3 regions of the Shewanella sp. SP1S1-7 genome follow, and region 2 is predicted to be linked to each of the others. Evidence: predicted binding sites of a transcription regulator. Region 2 holds the regulator's gene; each other region holds the start of a gene.

Region 1 (4,217 bases), on a different contig from region 2:
ATTGAAGCTGAAGATACTGCCAAACAAGTGGCTGTGGCGCTTGAGTCTGAGCTTGATGATCAAACGCCTGATGACCAAGCTGTCGATACGGTTAACCAAGACACTGAGGACATGCAATCTACCTCAAACACAGGTGAGCACTTAGATACCCAATCGGATGCCGGAACAGATGCAAAATCGCCAACACCAACTGCTGAATAGGCTGAATCACCATCAGGAAAAAGTGCCGCCATTTCGAGCTGTGGCCAGTGGTCAACTCGTGCGTGTTGTTGGCTTAACCTTAGAGGCGAGCGGTTGCCGTGCGCCAGTGGGCAGCTTATGTTCCATCGAAACCATGGCGGGCGAGTTAATTGCAGAAGTCGTCGGCTTTGATGGCGAACTCCTGTATTTAATGCCTATCGAAGAATTACGTGGAGTATTACCCGGTGCCCGGGTGGTGCCTTTAGGGGAACAAACTGGACTCAATGTCGGCTTGTCCCTGTTAGGACGCGTGCTCGATGGCAACGGTGTGCCTTTAGATGGTTTAGGTGCGTTGCAGACAGATCAACAAGCGCCAAGACATAGCGCTGCCATTAATCCATTATCTCGCCGTGCTATTACCGAGCCGCTGGACGTCGGTGTGCGCGCCATTAATGCCATGCTGACAGTGGGCAAAGGCCAACGTATGGGCTTGTTTGCTGGCTCAGGTGTGGGTAAGAGTGTGCTCTTAGGTATGATGACCCGCGGCACCACTGCCGACATTATTGTGGTTGGGCTGGTGGGCGAGCGTGGTCGTGAAGTAAAAGAGTTTATTGAAGAGATTCTTGGTGAAAAAGGTCGAGCGCGCTCTGTTGTTGTTGCCGCGCCTGCAGATACCTCGCCGCTGATGCGCCTGCGCGCCTGTGAAACCTCGACTCGTATTGCCGAATATTTCCGCGATTTAGGCTATAACGTCTTGTTATTAATGGATAGTTTAACGCGCTACGCCCAAGCGCAGCGTGAAATTGCTTTGGCTGTGGGTGAGCCGCCTGCCACCAAAGGCTATCCGCCTTCAGTGTTTGCCAAGCTGCCGCGTTTAGTTGAGCGCGCCGGCAACGGTGGCCCTGGGCAAGGTTCAATTACGGCATTTTATACTGTGTTGACGGAAGGAGACGATCAACAGGATCCCATTGCCGATGCATCGCGGGCGATCCTCGATGGTCACATAGTCTTGTCACGTTCGCTTGCGGACTCTGGGCATTATCCCGCCATTGATATTGAAGCCTCTATTAGCCGGGTAGCACCTATGGTGATCTCCAATGAACACTTGGAAGCGATGCGCCGCGTGAAACAAACCTATTCCTTGTATCAGCAAAATCGTGATTTGATTTCCATTGGCGCTTATGCCCAAGGCAGCGATCCTCGAATCGATAATGCGATACGATTACAGCCGGCGATGAATGCTTTTTTACGCCAAACCATGCGTGATGCATTCAGTTTTGCCGATAGCCAAGTCATGCTCGGGCAACTTGCCGCACAGTGCAAATAATGGCGTCATCGAATTAATCGAGGTCTAGTATGGCTAACGCCGATCCCTTGTTGTTAGTGTTAAAGCTCGCCAATGATGCCGAAGAACAAGCGGCATTATTGTTAAAGTCGGCGCAATTAGAGTGTCAAAAACGGCTGAATCAACTCAGTGCGCTGAATAATTATCGCTTAGAATACATGAAGCAAATGCAATCCCAGCAAGGCCAAGCCATTAGTGCCAGTCACTATCACCAGTTTCATCGCTTTATTCGTCAGATTGATGACGCTATTACTCAGCAAAATCGCGTTGTAGCCGACGGTGAAAAACAAAAAGAATATCGACAACAGCATTGGTTGGAAAAACAAAAAAAACGTAAGGCTGTGGAATTACTCTTAGCGAGTAAAGAGAAGAAGCGCCAAGTTGTTGAACAAAAACGGGAGCAGAAAATGACCGATGAATTTGCTTCTCAGCAGTTTTATCGCCGTCATCAGCGTTAGTGTAATGGTGCGTTAAATGATCGGTATCTTTGCCATTCACTAACCTCTATGAGTTCAGTTTTCTGTTGCCGCTTATGGTGCAGAACATTTGTTCGACTTTTTTCCCTGAGTTTTATTCTTTTCAATATGCCGCAGTAAAAACTGAAGTTTTGGCATCTTATTTGCTTTGATTTAGTCCATGACCCTGCAACCGCAGTGTTTAATTGACGTTTCTACCTAGCCATTTTCTTTTTCTGCTGGGTGATGTTTGGGAGCACTTATGCAACAAATGACCAATATCCTGTTGAGTAAAACAGGCAACTCTGCGGCCAATTCCGCTAAGACATCTTCCCAAGAGTCTAATAATGAAGACTTTTCATCTACACTTGCGTCTGTCTCCGCTAGCTCATTTTCTATTTCCGCGCCTAAAAAGGCTGTCGCGAATACTGACGATAAAGTGCAGATCGCCTCTACTGATAAAGTAAAAGATAAAGACATATCAACGGATGACGCTGACGTTAATCTTATCTTCGCCCAGATCAGTATGGCAAATGACATGAAGAAAACGGCATCAGAGGGAGAGAGTTTGCCGTTTGGCTCTTCCCAAGAGGACAATAATGAGTCTGGTGATACTTTGTTGGAAAGCGATGCTCTCAGTACCGTTGAGTTGACGGGTATACAAGCATCAATGAAAGCGATGAACACTGAGCTTCCAGTTGTCGACATCTCAGGCTCAGCGCAAGGTAAGGCTGATATTTTAACGTCAAGTGAAGTTAACCTGGCAACTGAGAAAAGTAATAGCAAGTCCTCAAATGGCGAGCTATCGGGCTTACAAAAGATGTTAGATACTGACATTTCATTTTCCTCAGAACTCAAAAAGTTAACTGACCAGTTTCAACTAAATACTGCGTCATCAGATGAGACTGATAGCACTAATAATGTGTCTACGGATAAAGTATCAGTAGAGGTATTACCCAAAGAAAGATTGTTAGCGACTAAAATATCAGTAGAGGCATTGCCAATTGAAAATATACGGGCTGACAAAGACGCAGCCGACGAATTATCTGTTGAAGCAATACAGGGGAAGAAAGTTTTACTTGATGAGGCGGTAGAGGCATTAAAATCACAGTCGTCTATGGATAAAAGCCTTGAATCACATTCCGCCTCTCTCAAGGCACAAGTCATTTCGCCGAACAGTAAAATATCTGAAAGTTTAGACTTATCAGAGCTTGAAAATGCAGCAGAAACAGCACCATCAAAAATTTTAGAAAGCGTGATATTGAAAGACGCTGATGTGACTGAACTTAAAGACGATAAATCATTTTCAACTGATAAATATGCGAATCAAGTTGCGAGTGTAAACGCTGAACTGCAGGGAGCAAGGTTGGATCTTAATTCTGAGGCACTGCGAACTTCTGACGACGTAGATGAATCAATGTTGAAGTTTAGCCCTGCGAGTCAAACTTTGCGGTCTGAAACCCTAGCGCCATCGACTACTAAGAATGAAATGTCTGCAACATCTTTAATCGCTGATGAAATAGTTGATACATTGGACTTGGCAAGCTCCAAGCTGATTGATACTTCTAGCACGGACGAGGTCGATGCTGATACTGTTTCTGTAGAGAGTAATAAACCAACAGTTCGCAATGTTGAGATTACGATACCCCAGCAAGTAAGCCGAAATGCTAATGTCGATATTGCGGTTAGCAAAGTAGAAGTTCAGCCTATAGTTACAACACTGGATACACAGAATATCTTAGGTAACGCAGTTGATCCGAAGGATAGCGCAATGACTGATACCGAGATCAATGTTGATGTTTCAAAAGTAGCAATGGATGCGGGTACTTTGCTAAAGGATGCGAAGTACAGTGTGACACTCGATGCTCAAAGAGACGCTAAGCCATTCATTATGGGGGATGAAGACAAGGTATCAACGACTGACATTAAGTCATTTTCTGCTTTAGCTCAGTCATCGACGCCACTACAAGTCAATCGTCAGGAAACGATGCAAGTTCAGTTGTCATTACGCCAAGGTGTCGAACAACAAAACCAAATGCAAGAGATGATCCAACGGTTTTCACCTGTGATGAAGCAACAGTTGATCACTATGGTGAGTCAAGGTATTCAACATGCTGAAATTAGGCTCGATCCCCCTGAGCTTGGACATATGCTGGTAAAAATTCAAGTGCATGGCGATCAGACCCAAGTACAGTTCCATGTCACTCAGACACAGACGCGTGATTTAGTTGAACAAG
Region 2 (4,217 bases):
ACCAGTTTTGACATAGGCTCGAGCAGCTTCCCTTCCAGTTTTATCGCTTCTTGCAAAGAGACTTGGCTCTTCGACAAAGGGTGCAAACGGCGGGTCTCGCTGTAACGCTTGAGCAGAATTTTATCGCTGGAATTGAGGAAGAAGCTGGTTAACTCAGTATCAGGAGGCAGGCTCGCCAGTTGCTTCACTAAGACCTTGTCCTGCTCAGGCATGTTACGCACGTCGACACTGATGGCGACGAGATCGTTACTGCCTTTGAGTTGCTCAAGCAAAGTGCCGATTAAGGGCAAGGGAAGGTTATCGACACAATAATAGCCGAGATCTTCGAGTACCCTTAGGGCGACAGATTTGCCTGAGCCTGAGCGGCCCGACACTATGACCAGTTTCATCCAGTGATTACCTGATAGAGTTCCGTTTCATCATGCGTCTTGCGTAATTGCTTTAATATTTGCTTGTCGCTCAGCTTTTCGGCCATGCAAGACAAGGTACTTAAGTGCTGCTGACATTGGTCTGCAGGCACCAGTAGTGCAAATAAAATATCAACAGGTTGCTTATCGATAGCATCGAATGCTATCGGCTCTTCACACTTAATGAGTATGGCAATGGGCTGATCTATATCGGCTAGTCGACCATGTGGAATGGCGATGCCGTTACCTATACCTGTGCTCCCCATCTTTTCGCGCGCCACTAGGCTTTCGAATATCTCTTGAGATGAGAGGGTCGGGTACTGGGCAGCGACTAAGTCGCTGATGAGTTCCAGTACCTTTTTCTTGCTGCCCGGAGTGGCGCAGGTAGTGCACTCCGGCCGCAGTATGGTACAAAGTTCCATTATTAGTGTTTTGTTAACTTCTCTTTGTGTTTAATAACCTGACGATCAAGCTTGTCAATCAGGGCGTCTATAGCGGCATACATGTCAGCATGCTCTGAAGTAGCAAAAACTTCACCACCGATAAGATTTATTCTCGCTTCGGCAATCTGTTGCATTTTCTCGACATTGAGCACAACGTGCACATTATTGATCTGTTCGAAATGGCGTTCAAGTTTTGAAAACTTTTCTTCTACATATGCGCGTAACGATTCGGTAATTTCGACATGGTGTCCACTCAGGTTTATTTGCATAGAAACGTCCTCCGATATCCACTGTAGGTTATAAACTTTTACGCTGATTAGAAGGCGGAATGAGCATAGCCTCTCGGTACTTCGCAATGGTTCTGCGGGCTACGTTGATCCCTTGTTCTGCCAGAAGCTGTGCCATCTTACTGTCGCTTAATGGTTTTTTCTGGTTTTCCGCTGCAACCAGTTTCTTAATGAAGGCTCTGATTGCTGTGGATGAGCACTCCCCACCATCGTCAGTTCCGACGTGGCTAGAGAAGAAGTATTTTAGTTCAAAAAGTCCCTTAGGGGTATGCATGTATTTCTGTGTCGTCACCCTTGAGATGGTCGACTCATGCATTTCTACCGCTTCGGCAATATCGTTCAGCACCATAGGTTTCATGGCTTCTTCACCGTATTCAAAGAAACCTTGCTGATATTGGACGATACAGTTCGCCACCTTCAACAGGGTATCATTACGGCTCTCTAAACTCTTGATAAACCATTTAGCCTCTTGCAGATGACCACGAATAAATTGGCTATCGGCTTGGCTTTTAGTGCTGCGCGCCATCGAGGCATAATGTTGGTTTACATTGATTTTTGGCATGCAGTCAGGATTCAGCTCAACCACCCAGCGGCCATTTTTCTTCGACACTGACACATCTGGGATGACGTATTCGTCATCGTTGGGCGTAATCAATAAACCTGGGCGAGGATTGAGGGTTTGGATAAGCGCTATGCCGTCTCTTAACTCATCCTCTTTTAATTTAGTCTTACGCATCAACAATCTAAAATCGCGGGCTGCGATCAGATCTAAATGATCTTTGATCAGCATGCGGGCGTTTTCTAGGTTGGGCGTGTCAGCGGCGAAATGCGACAGTTGGATCAACAGGCACTCGCTTAAATCGCGGGCGGCAACACCAATGGGATCAAAATGTTGAATGCGCTTTAGTACGGCTTCGACTTCGTCGAGCTCAACCTCAGAATTGCCCATGGCTTCGAGGATTTCGTCAGTGCTTTGGGTGAGATAGCCTTGATCGTCGATGGCATCAATAATGGCGGTGGCAATGGCTAAATCGGTTTCAGAAAACGGTGTGAGGTTTTTTTGCCATTCTAAGTGTTCATACAAGCCTTCACTGGTCTCACCTTGGAAGGGCATATCGTCTTCACGACTGCCGCCGGGGCCAGAATTGGGAGAGGCGGTGAACACTTCATCCCAGGTGGTGTCCATGGGGAGTTCGTCGGGCATGGATTCTTTGGTTAAGGACTCTGCCGTGTCTATGGTGGAGCTGTCTTTTTCTGGCGGTAGGGTGCTAGATTCACTGAAATCCGTATCGGATAGCGTTTGGTTTACAGGGTCTTTAGTGGCGTCGAATTGATCCTCTTCCAGCTCGAGAAGGGGATTAGAATCTAAGGCTTGCTGGATCTCTTGCTGCAGTTCTAATGACGACAGTTGCAACAGACGGATGGCCTGTTGTAATTGTGGCGTCATGGTTAACTGTTGACCCAGTTTGAGCTGGAGTGACGCTTTCATGTTACCGCTGATCCCTACGTTATTATTGTTGGATGAGGTCGCTTGTTATCATCTTGAGTGGAGTCCAATGGTGGCATAAATTGCCTGCATTGGCTCCGCTTGATTAACTATAGCCTGAATTGTTCACCTAAGTACACAGCCCTAACTTGCTGATTGTCTAAGATCTCTGCGGGTGTTCCTTCGGCAATCAAGTTTCCGTGACTCACGATATAGGCATGTTCACACACATCTAATGTCTCACGGACATTGTGGTCTGTGATCAACACGCCAAGGCCACGACTTTTGAGCTGTTCGATAATCTTTTTAATGTCGATAACCGAAATCGGATCGACACCAGCAAAGGGTTCATCGAGCAAAATGAACTTAGGATTTGCTGCTAACGCCCGTGCAATTTCGACACGGCGACGTTCGCCCCCCGACAATGACATGCCTTGGCTGTCACGGATGTGGGTGATGTGGAATTCTTCGAGCAGATGCTCGAGTTGTTCTTCCCTTTGCTCTTTCTTCAATTCTTTGCGCGTTTGCAGTACGGCCATGATGTTGTCATGGACGGTCAGCTTACGGAAGATACTGGCTTCCTGCGGCAAGTAACCTATGCCTTTGCGGGCGCGCAGGTGCATAGGATCTGCGGTTAAATCATCATCGTCGATAAAGATGTGGCCTTTATCGCTTTTAACCAGACCGACGACCATGTAAAAGGTGGTAGTTTTACCCGCGCCGTTCGGGCCGAGTAGGCCAACGACTTGACCGGTTTTGACCGTCAGACTGACGTCTTTAACCACTTGGCGACTCTTATAACTCTTTGCCAGATTTTGTGCTCTTAGGGTGATTTGGGTCATTTAGAGTCCTGCTTTTTCACAGGTCTATCCGCTGGCGCGTCTGGTTTGGCATCATCTTGATAGCTTTCAGGCTGAATAATAGTGATCACGCGATCGTCACCATTACCAGTGCTTTCTGCAATCAATTTTTGCTGGATGATGTTATAGCGGATCACATTACCCGTCACTTGGCTACCTGCTTGATCTAACGAAGCTTGGCCTTTCAGTGTCAGGGTACGGCTTGCCATATCGTAACGAATTTCTTTCGCGCTCGCCGAGGCTGGACGGCCATCGTCTAACACTTGGCTGTAAGTTGCTGGGTTACCAGTGGCCACTAAAATTTTGCTATTTTCACCTTCGGCAGAAAATGCACGCAGTTCATTTGCTTGGATTTTTATCGAGCCTTGGGTAACTTCCACCGGACCAAAGAAGATGATCTGGTTGTTCTTGATATCTGCCGTTTGGCTCACTGCTTTGATTTTAACTTCCTGCTTTAGGTCGTCGACTTTAGCAAAGGCGCTCATGCTCATTATTAGCATTAGGCTGGCAAGTAATACGTTATTTTGCTTCATATGTTCCTACTACCTGACTGGTCAATTTCACTTCTTGCGCGTTGAGGTCGGCATAAAGGCCTTGGCCTTGAATATTAAAATCTTTCCCTGTGACGTAAATGGTACGTTCAGAGGTCATTATCATAGTATTGAGATCGAGTTCCAGATAACTGGTGGACAAGGTCTGGATCGGTTCTTCTGCGCTAATGGCATCAATAATAA
Region 3 (4,217 bases), on a different contig from region 2:
TCAACATGAATTGGGAAGCGATTATGCCTCCTCCTCAAGGTGCGGGTCGTTATTCTTATCTGACGGCTGTAACTGAGATTGAAGGTGAATTGGTTGAAATTCTCGACGTTGAAAAAATCTTAGATGAGATTTCACCGGTTAAAACTGCCATCAGTGAAGAAGCCAATGAAAAGCTGACCCTCGACAGAACCCAGCATTATCATATTATGGTTATCGATGATTCTGCCGTGGCGCGTAAGCAGATTATTCGTTCACTCGAGTCATTGAACTTACAAATTGATACCGCAAAAGATGGCCGAGAAGCATTAGATAAGCTCAAAGAAATCGCCAAAGAAATGGACAATGTTGCCGATGAAATCCCTCTTATTATCTCAGACATTGAGATGCCTGAGATGGATGGTTATACCCTGACCGCGGAGATCCGAGATGATCCTAAGCTCAAGCATATTAAAGTGGTACTGCATACGTCGTTAAGTGGAGTATTCAATCAGGCAATGGTTCAAAAAGTGGGGGCCAATGACTTTATCGCTAAGTTTAATCCCGACGAACTGGCTGCTGCAGTGAATAAGCACTTAAGTTTGTAAGTTCAGTAGTTAGTACCTATATATGCTTTACGCTATAATCTCGACTTTGTAACATGATGGTTTCGCACTGATTTTGGTGCTTGCAATAGGATTTAGGATGTGAATGTGCCAAATAAATCACTCGCTGAGGCTGAATATAATCAATTTAGGTTGTTCTTAGAGCAACACAGCGGCATCGTACTGGGTGAAAATAAGCAATATCTGGTGCGCAGTCGTCTTGCTCCTTTAATGGGGAAATATAACCTGCCATCCTTATCCGATGTGGTTAAGCATTCGATGAAGCCAACGGAACGCGCGCTTCGGGCAGAAGTGATTGATGCTATGACGACCAATGAAACCCTGTGGTTCCGTGATCGTTATCCATTTGAGTTATTGCATAACGTTTTGTTACCTGAGTATAGTCGTTTAGGTCGTCCACTTAAGATTTGGTCGGCCGCGTGTTCGTCTGGGCAAGAACCCTATTCACTGGCGATGACGATTCTTGAGTATCAACAAAAGAAGCCTGGTGCGCTTGCTGGTAGTGCTTCGATTCAAGCTACGGATTTATCGCCTTCCATGTTAGAACGCTGCAAAAATGCTGAGTACGATAGCTTGGCATTAGCACGCGGTTTATCCGAAGAGCGTAAGCGTCAGTTTTTTGATGCTTTGCCTTCAGGCAATATGAAGTTAAAGGATAATGTTAAGCGTTTAGTGAACTTTAGAGCACATAATCTGCTTGAAAGTTATAGCTTACTTGGTAAGTTCGACATTATTTTTTGCCGCAATGTGCTGATTTATTTTGCGCCTGAGGCAAAGGCAAAAATTTTGCGGCAATTCGCTGCCGCTCTTAATCCAAAAGGCATTCTATTTCTTGGTGCTTCCGAATCTATAGCTGGTTTAACGGACGAGTTTGATATGGTCCGTTGTAACCCAGGGATTTATTACCAGAAAAAGACTTAAGTCTACAGCTTTAAAGAAAATTACCGACATTTGTCGGTAATTTTTTACCCATCACTTGCTTATCCTAATTGTTATTTTCATTGTCTCCTGATGTTGGCACATGAATTGCTTTGTTTCCGTGAGTAACACGAGGAGGCAATTTTATGGCGATCAATTTTGATAATGCACTGGGTGTGCATCAGTACACTCTCGGTATTAGAGCGCAGCGAGCTGAAGTCATTTCGAGCAATATCGCTAACGCCGATACGCCACATTATAAAGCCCGCGATGTTGATTTTTCTGCGGCAATGCAGGCCGCTCGTGGCCAACAACAGCAGCGTAATAGTCTTGAAATGCAAGAGACAGACAAGCATTTTGGACTTGCTGAGTTGACGGGGCAATTTGTTAAGTTCCGCGTGCCAAATCAACCCGATACCGGTGATGGCAATACCGTTGATATCCAACAGGAACAATCGGCATTCATGCAAAATGCTCTTGAATATCAAATGTCATTAGGTTTTTTAGACAGTAAGTTTAGTGGTATGAAGAAAGCGCTGAGAGGGGATTAATCATGAGTTTATTTAGCATATTTGATGTTGCAGGCTCGGGAATGTCGGCTCAATCGGTCAGGTTGAACACCACTGCGAGTAACATAGCTAACGCTGATTCCGTCTCGAGTAGCGTAGATAAGACCTATCGTTCCCGTCATCCTATTTTCGAAGCTGAAATGGCCAAAGCGCAAAGTCAGCAACAAGCCTCTCAAGGTGTGGCGGTAAAAGGCATTGTTGAAAGTGATAAACCACTACTAAAAGAATACTCGCCCGATCATCCGATGGCGGATGCGGACGGTTTTATTTATAAACCGAATGTTAATGTCATGGAAGAAATGGCAGATATGATTTCTGCTTCGCGCTCATATCAAATGAATGTTCAAGTCGCTGAAGCAGCTAAGTCTATGCTGCAACAAACACTTGGGATGGGTAAATAACATGTGTTACTTAGGAGGTAAGCTGTGAGCCTCATTAATCAAATTAACCAAGCATCGACGCAGACGGCTCAAAATAAGAGTCAGTCAAATGCTGTGACGACCAACTCATCAACCAGTTCAACGGGTAATCCGTTTCTTGATGGCATACGTCTGCCAAAAGATTCGATAGTACCGGAAGCGAAAAGCCAACAGTTAACTCAAGATGACTTTTTCTCGTTATTAAGCCAACAGTTATCGATGCAGGACCCTTTTAAGCCCGTCGACAACGACCAAATGATTGCGCAGATGGCATCATTTTCGACAGTTGATGGTATTAGTAAGTTAAATGATGAAATCGTTAACTTAAACAGTGTTATGACGTCGAGCCAAGCACTGCAGGCATCGGGACTCGTTGGTCGCAAGGTGTTGATCCCAACTGATACTGGCAATATTTCAGCTGAAAGCCCAACGATGAAAGGTGTGGTCAGTACCCCTAATAAAATTCCAGAGATTACTGTGCGTGTTGAAGATGAGAAGGGCCAAGTTGTGACCACCTTTAAAGTCGATGGCAGTGACGGTGGTAACGTCGATGTGAACTGGGATGGTTTAGATAAAGATGGAAAACCTGTGACCGCAGGCAACTATACGATTAAGGCGAGTGGGTTAGTGGATGGAAAATCCCAAGAACTGCCTGTTTCAACTTATGCCCATGTGACCAGTGTCTCTCTTGGTACGGCCAGTACTGGCGCCATTCTCAACTTGAGAGGCGGTATGGGGATCAAGTTAACCGATGTGTTAGCTGTGTCTGAAACTTAAATTTATACAAGATAATTTTTTAGAATCCGAATTGGGCGTTAGTTGTCCGCAATTGAATAGAGTCAAAAGTAGAGGTGAATTATGTCGTTTAACATTGCATTGAGTGGCATTTCTGCCGCACAGAAAGATTTAAACACCACGGCGAACAACATTGCGAATGCGAATACCATTGGCTTTAAAGAGTCGCGTGCTGAATTTGCGGATGTTTACGCTAATTCTATCTTTTCAAATTCTAAAACTGCTGTCGGTGGTGGTGTTGCAACGAGTCAAGTCGCCCAGCAATTCCATCAAGGCAGCTTACAGTTGACAAGTAATTCACTCGATATGGCAATTAAAGGTGGTGGTTTTTTTGTCACTGCTTCTGAAATAGGCAGTCTTGACCATTCATTTACTCGAGCAGGGGCATTTAAAGTCGATTCAAATAACTACATGGTTGATTCTGCTGGTAATTTTTTGCAGACATTTCCTGTGGATAAAGATGGTAATTCGACATCGGTAAGTTTGACTACAGCGAAACCAGTGCAGATCCCTGATACTGCAGGTAGCCCAGTAAAAACTGAAAATGTCAGTTTACAAATGAATCTAAATGCTAAGGAAAGTACCCTTGACCCTGCTGCATTCGATCCTCTAGACCCTAAGACATACAATAACGTTACCTCAATGACTATGTATGACTCACTCGGTGAGCCACATATCATGACAACCTATTTTGTTAAGCCTAATGATGCCTCTTATAATGGAGAGAGCAATTGGGTGGCTTATTACGCTATTGATGGTAAACAAGTCGATCTAGCTGGTGCTGCTGGTACTTATCAAACGGATACTACGGGCGATGGTAACCCTGACTCAACCGGTACAGCGCAAACAACTAGCGGTTGGAAGGGCTCTGTACTTAAGTTCAATTCTGTTGGTGTCTATACCGGTAGTGATCC

What was found. Region 2 encodes sigma-54, which starts transcription at its own class of promoters, with help from an activator protein. Its sites were predicted from a motif close to GTTGGCACGNNNNTNGNNT; they were not measured.
Region 1: the regulator sigma-54 is predicted to act here: its motif matches at 2,132-2,150, upstream of Q4Q49_RS06795 (flagellar hook-length control protein FliK).
Region 3: the regulator sigma-54 is predicted to act here: its motif matches at 1,616-1,634, upstream of flgB (flagellar basal body rod protein FlgB).

The regions. Positions count from the first base shown of each region.
Region 1 is NZ_JAUOEU010000006.1:20,804-25,020, reverse strand. Features, by position in the region: gene fliH (flagellar assembly protein FliH) at 1-201, shown strand, start outside; gene fliI (flagellar protein export ATPase FliI) at 170-1,507, shown strand; gene fliJ (flagellar export protein FliJ) at 1,537-1,983, shown strand; gene Q4Q49_RS06795 (flagellar hook-length control protein FliK) at 2,243-4,217, shown strand, end outside.
Region 2 is NZ_JAUOEU010000010.1:125,841-130,057, reverse strand. Features, by position in the region: gene rapZ (RNase adapter RapZ) at 1-389, opposite strand, end outside; gene ptsN (PTS IIA-like nitrogen regulatory protein PtsN) at 386-829, opposite strand; gene hpf (ribosome hibernation promoting factor) at 832-1,119, opposite strand; gene Q4Q49_RS10515 (RNA polymerase factor sigma-54) at 1,148-2,626, opposite strand; gene lptB (LPS export ABC transporter ATP-binding protein) at 2,734-3,465, opposite strand; gene lptA (lipopolysaccharide transport periplasmic protein LptA) at 3,462-4,016, opposite strand; gene lptC (LPS export ABC transporter periplasmic protein LptC) at 4,003-4,217, opposite strand, start outside.
Region 3 is NZ_JAUOEU010000006.1:46,472-50,688, reverse strand. Features, by position in the region: gene Q4Q49_RS06935 (chemotaxis protein CheV) at 1-584, shown strand, start outside; gene Q4Q49_RS06930 (protein-glutamate O-methyltransferase CheR) at 684-1,523, shown strand; gene flgB (flagellar basal body rod protein FlgB) at 1,667-2,071, shown strand; gene flgC (flagellar basal body rod protein FlgC) at 2,074-2,490, shown strand; gene flgD (flagellar hook assembly protein FlgD) at 2,515-3,285, shown strand; gene flgE (flagellar hook protein FlgE) at 3,367-4,217, shown strand, end outside.